Regions from separate parts of the Martinezella sp. CNPSo 3959 genome, predicted to be linked through region 2. Evidence: riboswitches for the same ligand, from Rfam matches in the RefSeq annotation. Region 2 holds a riboswitch; each other region holds the start of a gene.

Region 1 (4,140 bases), on a different contig from region 2:
CGGATCGTGGTCGCCGCCTCGCCGGAAGCATCGTCGGAGACTTCCGCAAGCGGTGTCGCCGCATTGGCCGGCTGGAAGCTTTCCTGATGGTAGCGTGACATGTCGAAGCCGTGCGCTTCCAGCATGGAGCGCACGGCATCCATGAAGACTTCCGGGCCGCAGCAGAAGATGGTGCGATCCATGAAATCGGGCGCCAGCAGGCCGATCTTCGCCTTGTCGATGCGGCCCTTCAGCCCCGACCAGAGATCGGTGCGGCCGCAGCCTTCGACGATGAAGCCGAGATCGAGGTTCGGCATGAAGCGGGCGAGATATTCGAGCTCGGAGCGGAAGATGATGTCCGTCGGGCTGCGCGAGCAATTAACGAAAGTAATGTCAGACAGTGGTGCTATGTCCGACATATACCGCGTCATCGACATCATCGGCGTGATGCCGGAGCCGGCCGAGACGAAGAGATATTTCTCGCCCGGATGACGGATGTGGCTGAAATCGCCCAGCGGGCCGAAAGCCTTGATGCGCATACCCGGCTTCAGGTTCTCGAACATCCAGCGCGTGCCGATGCTATCTTTCTGCGCCTTCACCGTCACGGCGACAGAGAAGGGCCGCGACGGCGTGGATGATAGCGTATAGGTGCGCATGACCGGCTCCGGAGCCGTCGGCAGCTCCAGCGTCACGAACTGGCCCGGCAGATAGCGGAACCAGTTGTCCTTGTCGGACCCGAAGGTGAAGGTCATCACGTCGGGCGCTTCGGGCGTGACCGAGAGACATTCAAGCAAATGCTGCCTGTCGTTCCAGGGCTGCATCTGGTCGAGGTGTCGATGCGGATGGGAGACGGCCATGTTCATACTCAGGCTACCGCCGACAGCTTGGCCTGGTCGCCCTGCAGCCGGTTGATCATGAAAGTCGTGTACCATTCGACGAACTGCATGACGCCGCCTTCATGGATTTCCGAATAGGGACCGGGCTCATAGGCCGGCGAGCGGATGCCGAAGGCATTTTCCTCAACGATGCGGCGGTCCTGGTCGTTGGTTTCAGTCCAGACGTGTGTCAGTTCCTCGAGATTGTAGTCGACACCTTCGACCGCATCCTTGTGAACGAGCCACTTCGTGGTCACGGCGGTTTCCTCGGCGCTGATCGGCAGGACGCGGAAGGAGATCGCGTGGTCGCCAAGGATGTGGTTCCATGTCGTCGGATAATGGAAGAGCAGCATGGTGCCGATGCCATTGATCGTAACGTCGGGCGAGAGTGGCCGCCTGACGGCGTTCTGGCCGGACATGGTGTAGCTTTCGGCGCCTTCGATCAACGGCATACGGGCGGTGCGGAACTGTCCGTCAGGAGAGATCTTGAATTCGCTCGGCAGGCCGGCGGCTTCGCAGCGCGCCCAGTGCTCGGTAATGACGGGATCGCTCATCGCGCCCTGCACGCCGGTAACCGTCGGAGCTTCCGGGAAGGTGCGGCAGAGTTCGGGGTGATTGGCCGCGCAATGGTAGCATTCGCGGTTGTTTTCCCAGACGAGCTTCCAGTTGCCCTTTTCGATGATCGTGCTCTGGAAGGCGACCTTGGCTTCGCTGATATGATGCGGGGCCATGTAGGGCTCGATCGTGGCGCGAACCGGTGCGAAATCCGGAGCGTTCTGTGCCAGGCAGATGAAGATGTAGCCAGCGACGCTTTCGCAGTGAACCGGCTTCAGCGAATGCTGGCTCTTGTCAAAATCCTCAGCCATCTGACGGGCAAAGAGCAGGGAGCCGTCAAGCTCGTAGGTCCATTGGTGATAGGGGCAGACGAGCTTTGCCGACGATCCGCGCTCGGTCGTACAGACGCGCGAGCCGCGGTGGCGGCAGCTATTGTGGAAGGCGCGGATGACCTGATCGCGACCACGGACGATCACGACGGGATAATCGCCGATCTGGACGGTGAAGTAATTGCCCGCCCGCGGCACTTCGCAATCATGGCCGATGAACAGCCAGTCGCGATAGTAGATCGTCTCCATGTCGAGCTTGAAGTAATCCGGATCGGTGTAGAAGGGTTGCTCCAGGCTCAAACCTGCCCGGTGGTTCTTCAATTGCCGCAGAACTTTGCTGCCGATATCCATTTGCCTATCCTTGCGCAATACCGGAAGACGAGCAGAGGACATGCAAGGCCGTTGGGGACGGCCGAAAGCAATGCCCCGACCGCCCGCCGCGGTCAGTAAACCATATGTGCCCAAGGCTGGTTTCCGGGCTCTGGAGCGGCCCTGTTGCCAGGACCCCATGGCACCTTCCCAGACCAATCGGCCCAGTGGCTTTATCCGCCATGCCTCACTCCACCACCGTTGCGGGGGCAGCGCCGGATTTTGACCGGCTTCCCAATTCTCCGTCTCCCTAGCAGACGGCACCTTGAGATTGATATCATCATAGCTCTCGGCCGCGTCTGCCGCTGCGCTGCAATGCGACATCGGCTTCGAATTTGACGACAGGCGAAACAGGGCGATGAGACGGTTGCATATCCTGAGAATATTGACAGGTAATTCAATTGCTTGAGCGCATGCATCGGAGATGGTCAAAGCATCGCATATCCATTCCACCAATGACGCTTTATCCTGATTGCGACAGGTCGGCGAACGGCCGGTAATCAGGGGAATAATTGGGCGGCAGAAAGCGCCAACGGAGCCGCTATCGGGGCGCCTTCAATCCGGCGCGATCAAGCTCGGCTCAAGCTCCGTGGTTCATCATGTCACCAAAGAGTTTTATAGCGAGATCCGGCATGGCCAAACTCAGATATTTCGACGCTGGGAAGCCCGCCGAGCCCGAACCGGCGCAGCCGGTATCGACGACGGGGTACACCGAATTCCTGCGCACCGGCCGCATCAACCGCAGCAGGCCGCATTGGCTGGCGGAAGAGCGGGAATACCTCACCCACGAACAGGTGGCCGAACGCACGGCGCTGAAGCTCAGGGACGCCGGCGAGAAGACCCACGACCGGCTCAACAATTTCCATAGGTCCATCCGCTTCCCGAAGCTCATCTTTCATCACACGCTGAAGGACACGCCGCATCTCGGCTATTGCCACGTTACCGCGGCGCGGACACAATTCGCGCATTATGAGGACGTGAACTGGGCTTTCTATATCGCCAACTTCTTCGCCCGGATCGGCCAGGAGGAAAACTTCTTCGAAGACATCAGCCTCAAATATTCGCGGATGTATTTCGCTGTCGCCATCCATCCGGACAAGGAGGCCGAAGACAAGAAACTGACGATCAACCGCGACGTCAGAGGCAACGGCGTACTGTTCCACACCCACGATCCGCAGATCGCCATCCGCAATGTTCTTCTCCTCGGCGCCCGCAACGAGCAGCTCCGCGACATCATTCGACAGCTTTGACGATTGATCCGAAAACTCGAAGAGCATAAGAAACGGCCTGAACTGCAAGCAGGCAGGCCATGGCACGACACATAGACATTCTCGAACATCCGCAAACGGCGATCGAAGTTGCGACAGCGACTCTCACCGAGGGTCTACCGATCGGGCTGCCGACGGAGACGGTCTATGGCCTTGCCGCCGATGCCACCAATCCCGCCGCCATTACCCGGATCTATGAGACGAAGGGGCGGCCGCGCTTCAATCCGCTGATCTGCCATATGAGCGACCTCGCCATGGCCGAGCGCTATGCGGTCTTCGACCCCATCTCGCGCAAGCTCGCCGAAGCCTTCTGGCCCGGTCCGCTGACGCTGGTGCTGCCGCTCAAGCCCGATAGCGGCATCCATCCGCTGGCAACCGCCGGCCTCGACACGGTCGGCATCCGCGTGCCGCAGGGCTTTGCCGGCGAGCTGATCCGCGCCTTCGACCGACCGCTTGCAGCACCCAGCGCCAATACCTCGGGCAAGATCAGCGCCACCAGCGCAGATCATGTGGACGACGACCTTGGAGAGCGGATTTCTCTTATTCTCGACGCCGGATCATCGGTTGTCGGCGTGGAGTCGACGATCGTCAAGGTTGAGGATGGCGAGATGCGCCTGCTGCGACCTGGTGGGCTGGCGGCGAGCGAGATCGAGCGGGTAGCCGGTAAGGCACTGAAGCGCAAGAAGAAGGCTTCCGCTGCCATCGAGGCGCCAGGCATGCTTGCTTCGCATTATGCGCCGGGAGCGGCGGTGCGGCTCGACGCCA
Region 2 (4,140 bases):
CGACGAGCGCGATGCGACGGGCAATATCGCTCCGCGAGATCGAGGCAATATCGCTGCCGCCGAGCCGGATGACCCCGCTTTTGACCTTCCGCAGCCGGCAGATCAGCCTGAGCAGGCTGGATTTTCCCGAGCCGTTCGGCCCAAGGAGCCCGAGCACCTTGCCTTTTTCCACCGTCAGGCTGACGCCGTTGACGATGAGGCTATTGCCGGCTGCAAAGGTTACCGTGTCCACAGCGATGCTCATGCCGTCCTCCGGGCGCGATAGAGAATGAGGGCGAAGGCCGGAGCCCCGAACAAGGCCGTGACGACGCCAATCGGCAGAATCTGCTGGGGAATGATGACCCGCGAGATGATATCGGCCGCGACCATGAAGATGGCGCCGGCCAGAGCCGCTGCCGGCAAAAGTCGGTCATGGCTCGGCCCGACGACAAAGCGGGCCGCATGCGGAATGACGAGCCCGACAAAACCGATGGAGCCGACGATACTGACGACCGCTGCCGTCATGAAAGCCGTCACGCCCAGCAGAACGACTTGGGCGCGCTTGACCGCAATGCCAAGCGATGCGGCAGCATCCGTGCCGAAGATAAAGGCATCGAGCACGCGGACATGCGCCATGCAGACGGCAAAGCCGATGATGGCGACCGGCCCGGAAAGATAAACGTCCGGCCAGCGCACGCCGCTCATGGAGCCGAGCAGCCAGAACATGACGCCCCTCGCCTGCTCCGCATTGGCCGAGGTGGTGACGATATAGGAGGTGAGCGCGTTGAAAAGCTGCGAACCAGCGACGCCGCATAGAATGATGCGCTCGCTCGTGCCGCCAACCCCGGCAGCAAGCAGGCCGACGAAAAGAAAGGCTGCAACTGCGCCGAGGAAGGCGCCGCCAGAAAGGCCGAGAATGCCGTAGCCAAGACCGAGGATCATGATGCAGACCGCCCCGGTGGAGGCACCGGCGGAAATGCCGAGCACAAAGGGTTCGGCGAGCGGATTGCGCAGCAACGCCTGCAAGACCACCCCGCTCAAGGCAAGCGACGCACCGGTGCTTGCAGCAACGAGCGCGCGGCTCAGGCGATAGTCCCAGACGATCCCCTGATGGATCCGGCTGAGTTCGAAGCTCGTTCCGAACAATCGGTTCGAAACGGCCTTTACGGTCGTCGACAGGGGGATCGAAATCTCGCCGATCGATACGGCGAGACTGATCATGAAGGCCAGAAGAATGGCGGCAGCCATGGCGAGCGCCAAGAGCGCCCACCATGTCCTGCGTTTTGCGGCGAGACCCATATCTTACTGCGCCAAGCCGAAGGACTTGATGCCCTTGGCCAATACTTCAATGCCGTCGATGGTGCGGATGGTCGGGTTCATCGACTGCGCATCCATCATGACAAAACGCTTGTTCTTGACGGCGTCGAGCTGGCTGGTGACGGGATCTTTTTCGAGGAAATCGACCTTGACCTTCGGATCGTCGGCCGCATAGCGGCGGCGATCCATGGTGGCTATGACGATCACGGCTGGATTGGCCTGCGCAATAGTCTCCCACCCGACCATCGGCCATTCCTCTTCCGTCGTCACCACATTTCTGGCGCCGAGCGTCTTCAGGATATAGGCTGGCGCGCTGTTCTTGCCGGCGATATAGGCATCGCCATTGACCTCCTTGCTGGAGAACCAGAACACGATCGGAAGATCCTTGGCCTTGGCAGCGGCAATCGAAGCGACTGCATCCGCCTCGCGCTTTTTCAGATCCGCGATCAGGGCATCGCCACGATCCCTAACGTCGAAGATCTGCGAGAGCTCGGCGATTTCCTGATAGACCAGATCCATCGTGAAAAGTTCTTTGCGCACGCCGTCGCCGCCATCGGCGTTGACCTTGGCAACACAATCGGTCGGTGCAAGATAGGTATTGATGCCGAGCTCGGAAAATTGCTGGCGCTTGCCGACGGTACCCTGCGCGCCGACGTGCCATTCGAATTCGGCCGCGACGAGATCCGGGGCCTTGCCAACGACGGATTCGAAGCTCGGATCGTTATCGGCAAGCCGCGGGATCTTGCTGTTCGCCTCGGCATATTGCGGCGGAACCGGGCCGACCCAGACCGCCGTTCCGGCAATCTTGTCGGCAAGGCCGAGCGAAAAGAGGATTTCAGTCATGCCCTGGCCGATCGAAACGATCTTGGCCGGAGCCTTTTCAAAAGTGACCTGCTGCCCGCAATTATTGATGGTGAGAGGATATTGGGTGGCGGCAAAGCCGGAGCCGGCAAACCCAGTCAGCCCAAGTGCAAATGCAATGGTCGTCAAAAAATGGCGCATGAAAGATCTCGATAGGATTAAGGAAACGGGGCGGCGTCAGCGCGATCGCGCTGAGAAAGACGGCCGCCGGCTGCGGAGATCCCAATCAAGGCCGATAGATGTCGGATAATGTCGAAGGCGCAGGTCAATCATTCTCTGTCCTTTCCGGGCATCCCCGCCCGGCTGATTGGATCGTGATCGACGGCAGGTCTCCTGGCTTGCGGATCTCTGACGATCATCGGCCTTCCCGCAAGCATGCTTGCAGTGGCGCGGCTCAAAGCCTCAGGAAAGAACCAGCAGGCTGGTCATTCCCGGATGATCGGCAATCCGCTTACAGTTGCGGGGGCAGCCACGGTCTAGGTCCCGCTTGGGTCATCCTCACCGTGTTCCCTATTAATCCCCGCGGAGTCTTCCTTGGGGAACCGTCACGTCCAGTTATTCCGGACTGCCCCGTTCCGTCAAGGATGCTTGGATAGGAAATGCGGAAGCGCGGTGCTCATTGCGGAAGGAATGACCGCCAGCCTATGCGGCCTCCGCCAGTTCCACGCGATTTCTACCGCCCGCCTTCGCGCGATAAAGTGCCTTGTCGGCGGCCTCAAGCACATGTTTGAAATCCGTCGTCGGTTCGAGGGAGCAAGCAATCCCGATGCTGACTGTGACATGGACGGCTTCCTGCTCGAACATCAGGGTTGTGCCCTCGATGTCCTTGCGAATTTTCTCCGCGACAGCAGCCGCAGCCCGCGTATCGGTGTTGGGCAGCAGCACGACGATCTCCTCGCCGCCGTAACGGGCGGCAATGTCGGTCTTGCGCACGGTTTGCCTGATGACATCAGCCAACCGCGCCAGAACGGTGTCGCCAAAGGCATGGCCCCAGCTGTCGTTGATCTTCTTGAAGTGATCGATATCGAGCATGATGATCGAGAAGGGGATGCGCCGCATACCGGCCTCCTTGGTGCATCGATCACCTTCACGCTGCAGTACGCGGCGATTGGGAAGCTTTGTCAGCGGATCGAGGCTCGCTTCATTCTCCAGCGCGCGCTGGATGCCGATGCGATATTGCTCCCGCTGCAAGAGATCCGACAACAGCATGACACCGAGGATATTGACGATCGTCACCGGAAGTGTTGCCGAGATCAGAAGGGCACGCGCAACCGCCCACGGCAAAAGGAAGACAACCACAATGGATGAGCAGGTCGCCAGACCGAACAGAGCCGATCGCCGCCAGCCCGTGCCGGTCCATTGCCGTGGCAACAGACTGAGTACATAGCCCACGGTCGCAACGATTACGATGCCGGCAACGCCGATCACGGCGCCCATACCGCCCACCATGTACCGAAACAGCGCCATCATTGCCGCAGCGACAATGGTTCCCAAAAGGCCGCCATAGATTGGCGTAAGGACAAGGAGGATCGACCGGCCATCCTGGATCACACCTGGCATCCATTGGATGGGATCGCCCATGGACAGGATGCCGACCAGCCCGAACAACAGCCCGACGGCCACGGATTTCAAAGCGCCGCGCTCGACGATACGGATGACCCAGGAATAGGCATAGACAATAATCGCCACCTGGCCGAGGACACGTATTAGCGAGATCAGATGTGCTTCGACTTCCATGGCGATTCCCAGTCTTCGCAGCGCGCCGCGATGGATGAGCTGCGGCGGCATGGTCGAAGTCCTTACGAGATACCATGCGATCTCTAAAAATAGTTTATATGCCTCTCATCGATCGGCAGCATCGCGGCACGAATTGACGCATTGCGCTTGCGATAGGCCTGCCCTATGACTGAAACCTTATCCGCGAATGCGGTGGTGGGGACAAGCATGCGAAAGACGATTTCGCGAAGATTTCAGTGGAGCGCG
Region 3 (4,140 bases), on a different contig from region 2:
TATCGACGGACATCGGATGCTTGAGGCTCATCAGGCTCGCAAGCCGAAGGGAACGGCCGCCCTCACCATGCGCTGCGGCAATCGCCGCAAGCTCGGTATCGGCAGCCGACAGAAAGAGGATATCACCGGGCGACTGCCCGAGATCGATCGCCTCCTCGCCGTCGTTGATCGTTCCCTTTTGAGCCAGGAGAAGGTGCATCAGGCGTCAGAGTATGCGGTGGCATACCCCCCTCTGTCACTTCGTGACATCTCCCCCACAAAGGGGGAGATTGTTTGGTGCCATGCCTCACCCCAACGACCATCCGAAGCCACTAAAACCTCGGTAGTCAGCCGTTTCGCAAAAACGTAGTCGCGAGCTCCCAATCTCCCCCCTAGTGGGGGAGATGTCCCGCAAGGGACAGAGGGGGGTGTTTCTGGACAAAGACACAGCATCGATCAAACCAGCGCTTCGATCGCTTTGCGCACGATCGTCTCATCCATCTCGTGCAGGCCGATCACGACAAGCCGGGTCGCGCGGGCTTCACCCGGCGTCCAGGCGCGATCGAAATAGGTGTCGATGCGGCTGCCAACAGCCTGAAGCTGCAGGCGCATGGGCTTGCCGGGGACATCGACGAAGCCTTTCAGGCGCAGCACGTCATGCTCGGCAATCACGCCCTTCAGCGCATCGACGAAGGCCGCCGGGTCGGCAATCGGGCCAAGCTCGACAACGAAGCTGTCGAACTCGTCGTGATCGTGCGGCGTGCCGTCTTCATGCTCCAGTTCATGATGGGATTTGCGGTTGACGATATCGTCTTCCGTGCCGATGCCGAGGCCGAGCAGGATGGCGGCCGGCACATCGCCGTTCTTCGCTTCGATAATCGTCGGCTTGCGTGCCGTGCGCGAGGCAACCTCGGCGCGGACGCGGCCGAGACCGTCGACATCGATCAGATCGGTCTTGTTGAGCACGATCAGATCGGCGCAGGTCAGCTGGTCCTCGAACAGTTCTTCGATCGGGCTTTCATGATCGAGCGAGTCGTCCTCGACGCGGGCGGCTTCGACAGCGTCATGATCGTCGGCAAAACGGCCGGCGGCAACGGCGGCACTATCGACGACGGTGATGACGCCATCGACGGTGACATGGGTGCGGATATCGGGCCAGTTGAAGGCAGCGACCAGCGGCTGCGGCAGCGCAAGGCCCGAGGTCTCGATGACGATGTGATCCGGGCGCGCATCGCGCTCCAGAAGCTTCGTCATGGTCGGAATGAAATCGTCGGCCACGGTGCAGCAGATGCAGCCATTGGTCAGCTCGATGATGTCGTCTTCGGTGCAGTTCTCCGCGCCGCAGCCCTTGAGCACGTCGCCATCGACGCCGAGATCGCCGAATTCGTTGATGATCAAAGCGATCTTCTTGCCGCCGGCATTCTGCAGGAGGTTGCGGATCATCGTCGTCTTTCCGGCTCCCAGGAAGCCGGTGATGACGGTAGCGGGAATCTTTTCCTGGTTCATATGCATCAACCCTTCATTTTCAGCGGTAGGCCCGCTGCGATAAAATAAACTTCGGCACTCGCCGCCCCGACCATCTGGTGCAGGCGGCCGGCATGATCGCGAAATTCGCGCGCCATGCGATTCTCCGGCACGATTCCCAAGCCTACCTCGTTGGAGACGAGAACAAGCCTTGATCGTGCGGTCGGCAGAAAGGCGGTCAGGGCGGCAAATTCCGCCGCCATGTCACGCTCGGCCATCATCAGATTGGTGACCCATAGCGTCAGGCAGTCGACAAGCACTGCCCGCCCCTCGGCGTCGACGGCGGCAAGCTGCCCGACAAGATCGATCGGCTCCTCATGCGTTTGCCATAGATCGCCGCGGTCGGCACGATGCTTCGCGATGCGCTCGCGCATCTCGTCGTCCCATGCCTGCCCTGTCGCCACATAGTGACGTTCAAGACCCGTGTCCGAGACCAGGGATTCGGCAAACCTGGATTTGCCGGAACGCGCGCCCCCAAGGACGAAGACTGCTCGGGAAGTCGAAGACGACATACGCTATGCCCGCTCCCAGGCGGAAGCGAGGGTCGGCAGCACATCGCTGGAACCGGAAAACGGGCGCCTACACGCCAAAAACTCGTCTTGCGCCATGACAACCTCCGTGCTGGCAGCGGAACTGACGTCCCAGAACAGGCTCTGTGCCCGGCACGCATGGCAGGTCTCCTGGCTCGCGGATAAGGCGCCGCGACGGGGGCGGACCGAAACCGGTCGCCCCCGATCGTGCGCCAGCGGATCTTTCTCGCCTTCCCGGCAATGCATCATGAAAAGGCGGACGATTCGTAGAATAAGAGGCGTCCAGCCCCGGTTGATCATGATGCCACGCCAGTGGCTTTTTCGACTTGAGCCTGTCCCGCCCCGTTCGCCCCATGCGAACCATCGATGGAATAGGTTTCAAACCGAACGAAAGACCCTGACCGCTCTACAGTCGCGGGGTCGGCTGTGATGAGAACGCCCGGATTGGGTCCGTCCCTCCACATTCCCTTTTCATCCCATGCGGCAGATCGCCGCTCAGGAACCATTCGTTATACCGGCAATGATTAGGCTTTCACTTACCTCAAGTCAATCAAGGGCATGGATGCGACCTGCGCCATCCTGATTACGAAATCGGCTGAAAATTCCCATAAAGCCAACGGCTTTTTTGCCGTATTTCTTTGATGTTAGGAGGTTATAGAGGGTAGGCTCTCGCATTCGAGTAAAACGTATCGTCCGTTTCCCATGTTGCAGAAATTCCAACCGCGACGCCTCGGCGTCTTCTCGGCTCTGTTCGATCTCGGTCGATTCAGGGCATTGCTGCGCCGTGGCGAATTGGGACTTGTCTTCGCCGGAGCGCTGGTGGGAATAGTATCCGGCTGTGCCGTAACGGCGATGAGCTATATCTCGCGCAAGTTTCACAGCGTCATCTACGGCATAACCGACTACGAACGCTTGAGTTCAGCGGCGATGGCAATTCAGGACAAATCCGTATTGTTCATCGCACCGATCGCGGGCGGCATCATTCTCGGCATACTGCTCTATATATTATCCCGCACACGCAAAAAGCCGATGGTCGACCCGATCGAAGCCAATGCACTGCATGGCGGCCGCATGTCGCTGACCGACAGCATCATCGTGGCCGTGCAAAACCTGATTTCCAATGGATTCGGCGCCTCTGTCGGGCTTGAAGCAGGTTACACGCAGCTCGCCGCGGGCATTGCCTCCAAGTTCGGCTACAAGATGCAGATGCGTCGCGCGGACCTGCGCATGCTCGTCGGCTGCGGCGCGGCCGGCGCCATCGCCGCAGCATTCAATGCTCCGCTCACCGGCGCCTTTTACGCCTTCGAGCTGATCATCGGCAGCTATTCGATCGTGACCCTGACACCCGTCGTCGTCTCGGCGCTGATATCGACCATGATCGCAAGACTGCTCGCCGGCGACGACTTCGCCATCGATATCGATCATTTCGGGGCGATCGTTCCGGCTGATTATCTTCCTGCCATCCTGCTGGGTGCCTTCTGCGCCGGTATCGGCATCCTGATCATGCAGGGCGTCGCATGGGTCGAGGAGCTGGCACGCAAAAGCTCGATCGCGCCGCCCTTCCGCCCTGCGCTTGGCGGCTTGGTGGTGGGAACATTGGCGCTGATCTCACCACAGGTTCTGTCTGCCGGCCATGGCGCCCTGCATCTCAATCTTTCGACCGATGTGACGCTGAGCGCACTTATCGGCGTCTTCATCCTGAAATCCCTGGCATCAGCAGTTTCGATCGGCTCCGGCTTCAGAGGCGGACTCTTCTTTGCCTCCCTGTTCATGGGCGCGCTGCTCGGCAAGATCTTCGCTTATTGCGCACCCTATTTCGATCACGCCACGCTGACGCCGGCCGTCTACGCAGTCGTCGGCATGAGCTCGCTTGCCGTCGCGATCATTGGCGGGCCGCTGACGATGACCTTCCTGGCGCTCGAAATCACCGGAGATTTCCCGATCACTGCTCTGGTTCTGGCGGCGGTCATCACCTCCTCGCTGGTGGTGCGCACGACCTTCGGCTACTCCTTCGCCACATGGCGCTTCCACTTGCGCGGCGAGAGTATCCGCAGCGCTCACGATGTCGGCTGGATCCGCAATCTGACCGTCGCCCGCATGATGCGCC

The links. Region 2 has a riboswitch for cobalamin ahead of AC13RE_RS20960 (ABC transporter substrate-binding protein). Riboswitches for the same ligand answer to the same signal wherever they lie in the genome.
Region 1: it holds a riboswitch for cobalamin, as region 2 does, so the genes downstream of both, AC13RE_RS27635 (aromatic ring-hydroxylating oxygenase subunit alpha) here and AC13RE_RS20960 (ABC transporter substrate-binding protein) in region 2, are expected to answer to the same signal.
Region 3: it holds a riboswitch for cobalamin, as region 2 does, so the genes downstream of both, cobU (bifunctional adenosylcobinamide kinase/adenosylcobinamide-phosphate guanylyltransferase) here and AC13RE_RS20960 (ABC transporter substrate-binding protein) in region 2, are expected to answer to the same signal.

What each region holds. Positions count from the first base shown of each region.
Region 1 is NZ_JBXSOV010000021.1:32,727-36,866, forward strand. Features, by position in the region: gene AC13RE_RS27630 (hybrid-cluster NAD(P)-dependent oxidoreductase) at 1-842, opposite strand, end outside; gene AC13RE_RS27635 (aromatic ring-hydroxylating oxygenase subunit alpha) at 845-2,089, opposite strand; cobalamin riboswitch at 2,187-2,390, opposite strand; gene AC13RE_RS27640 (DUF6656 family protein) at 2,740-3,357, shown strand; gene AC13RE_RS27645 (L-threonylcarbamoyladenylate synthase) at 3,417-4,140, shown strand, end outside.
Region 2 is NZ_JBXSOV010000011.1:23,185-27,324, reverse strand. Features, by position in the region: gene AC13RE_RS20970 (ABC transporter ATP-binding protein) at 1-244, opposite strand, end outside; gene AC13RE_RS20965 (FecCD family ABC transporter permease) at 241-1,278, opposite strand; gene AC13RE_RS20960 (ABC transporter substrate-binding protein) at 1,282-2,298, opposite strand; cobalamin riboswitch at 2,464-2,719, opposite strand; gene AC13RE_RS20955 (GGDEF domain-containing protein) at 2,800-3,945, opposite strand; gene AC13RE_RS20950 (hypothetical protein) at 4,102-4,140, shown strand, end outside.
Region 3 is NZ_JBXSOV010000001.1:643,394-647,533, forward strand. Features, by position in the region: gene cobN (cobaltochelatase subunit CobN) at 1-199, opposite strand, end outside; gene cobW (cobalamin biosynthesis protein CobW) at 436-1,485, opposite strand; gene cobU (bifunctional adenosylcobinamide kinase/adenosylcobinamide-phosphate guanylyltransferase) at 1,491-2,015, opposite strand; cobalamin riboswitch at 2,157-2,555, opposite strand; gene AC13RE_RS03310 (chloride channel protein) at 2,736-4,140, shown strand, end outside.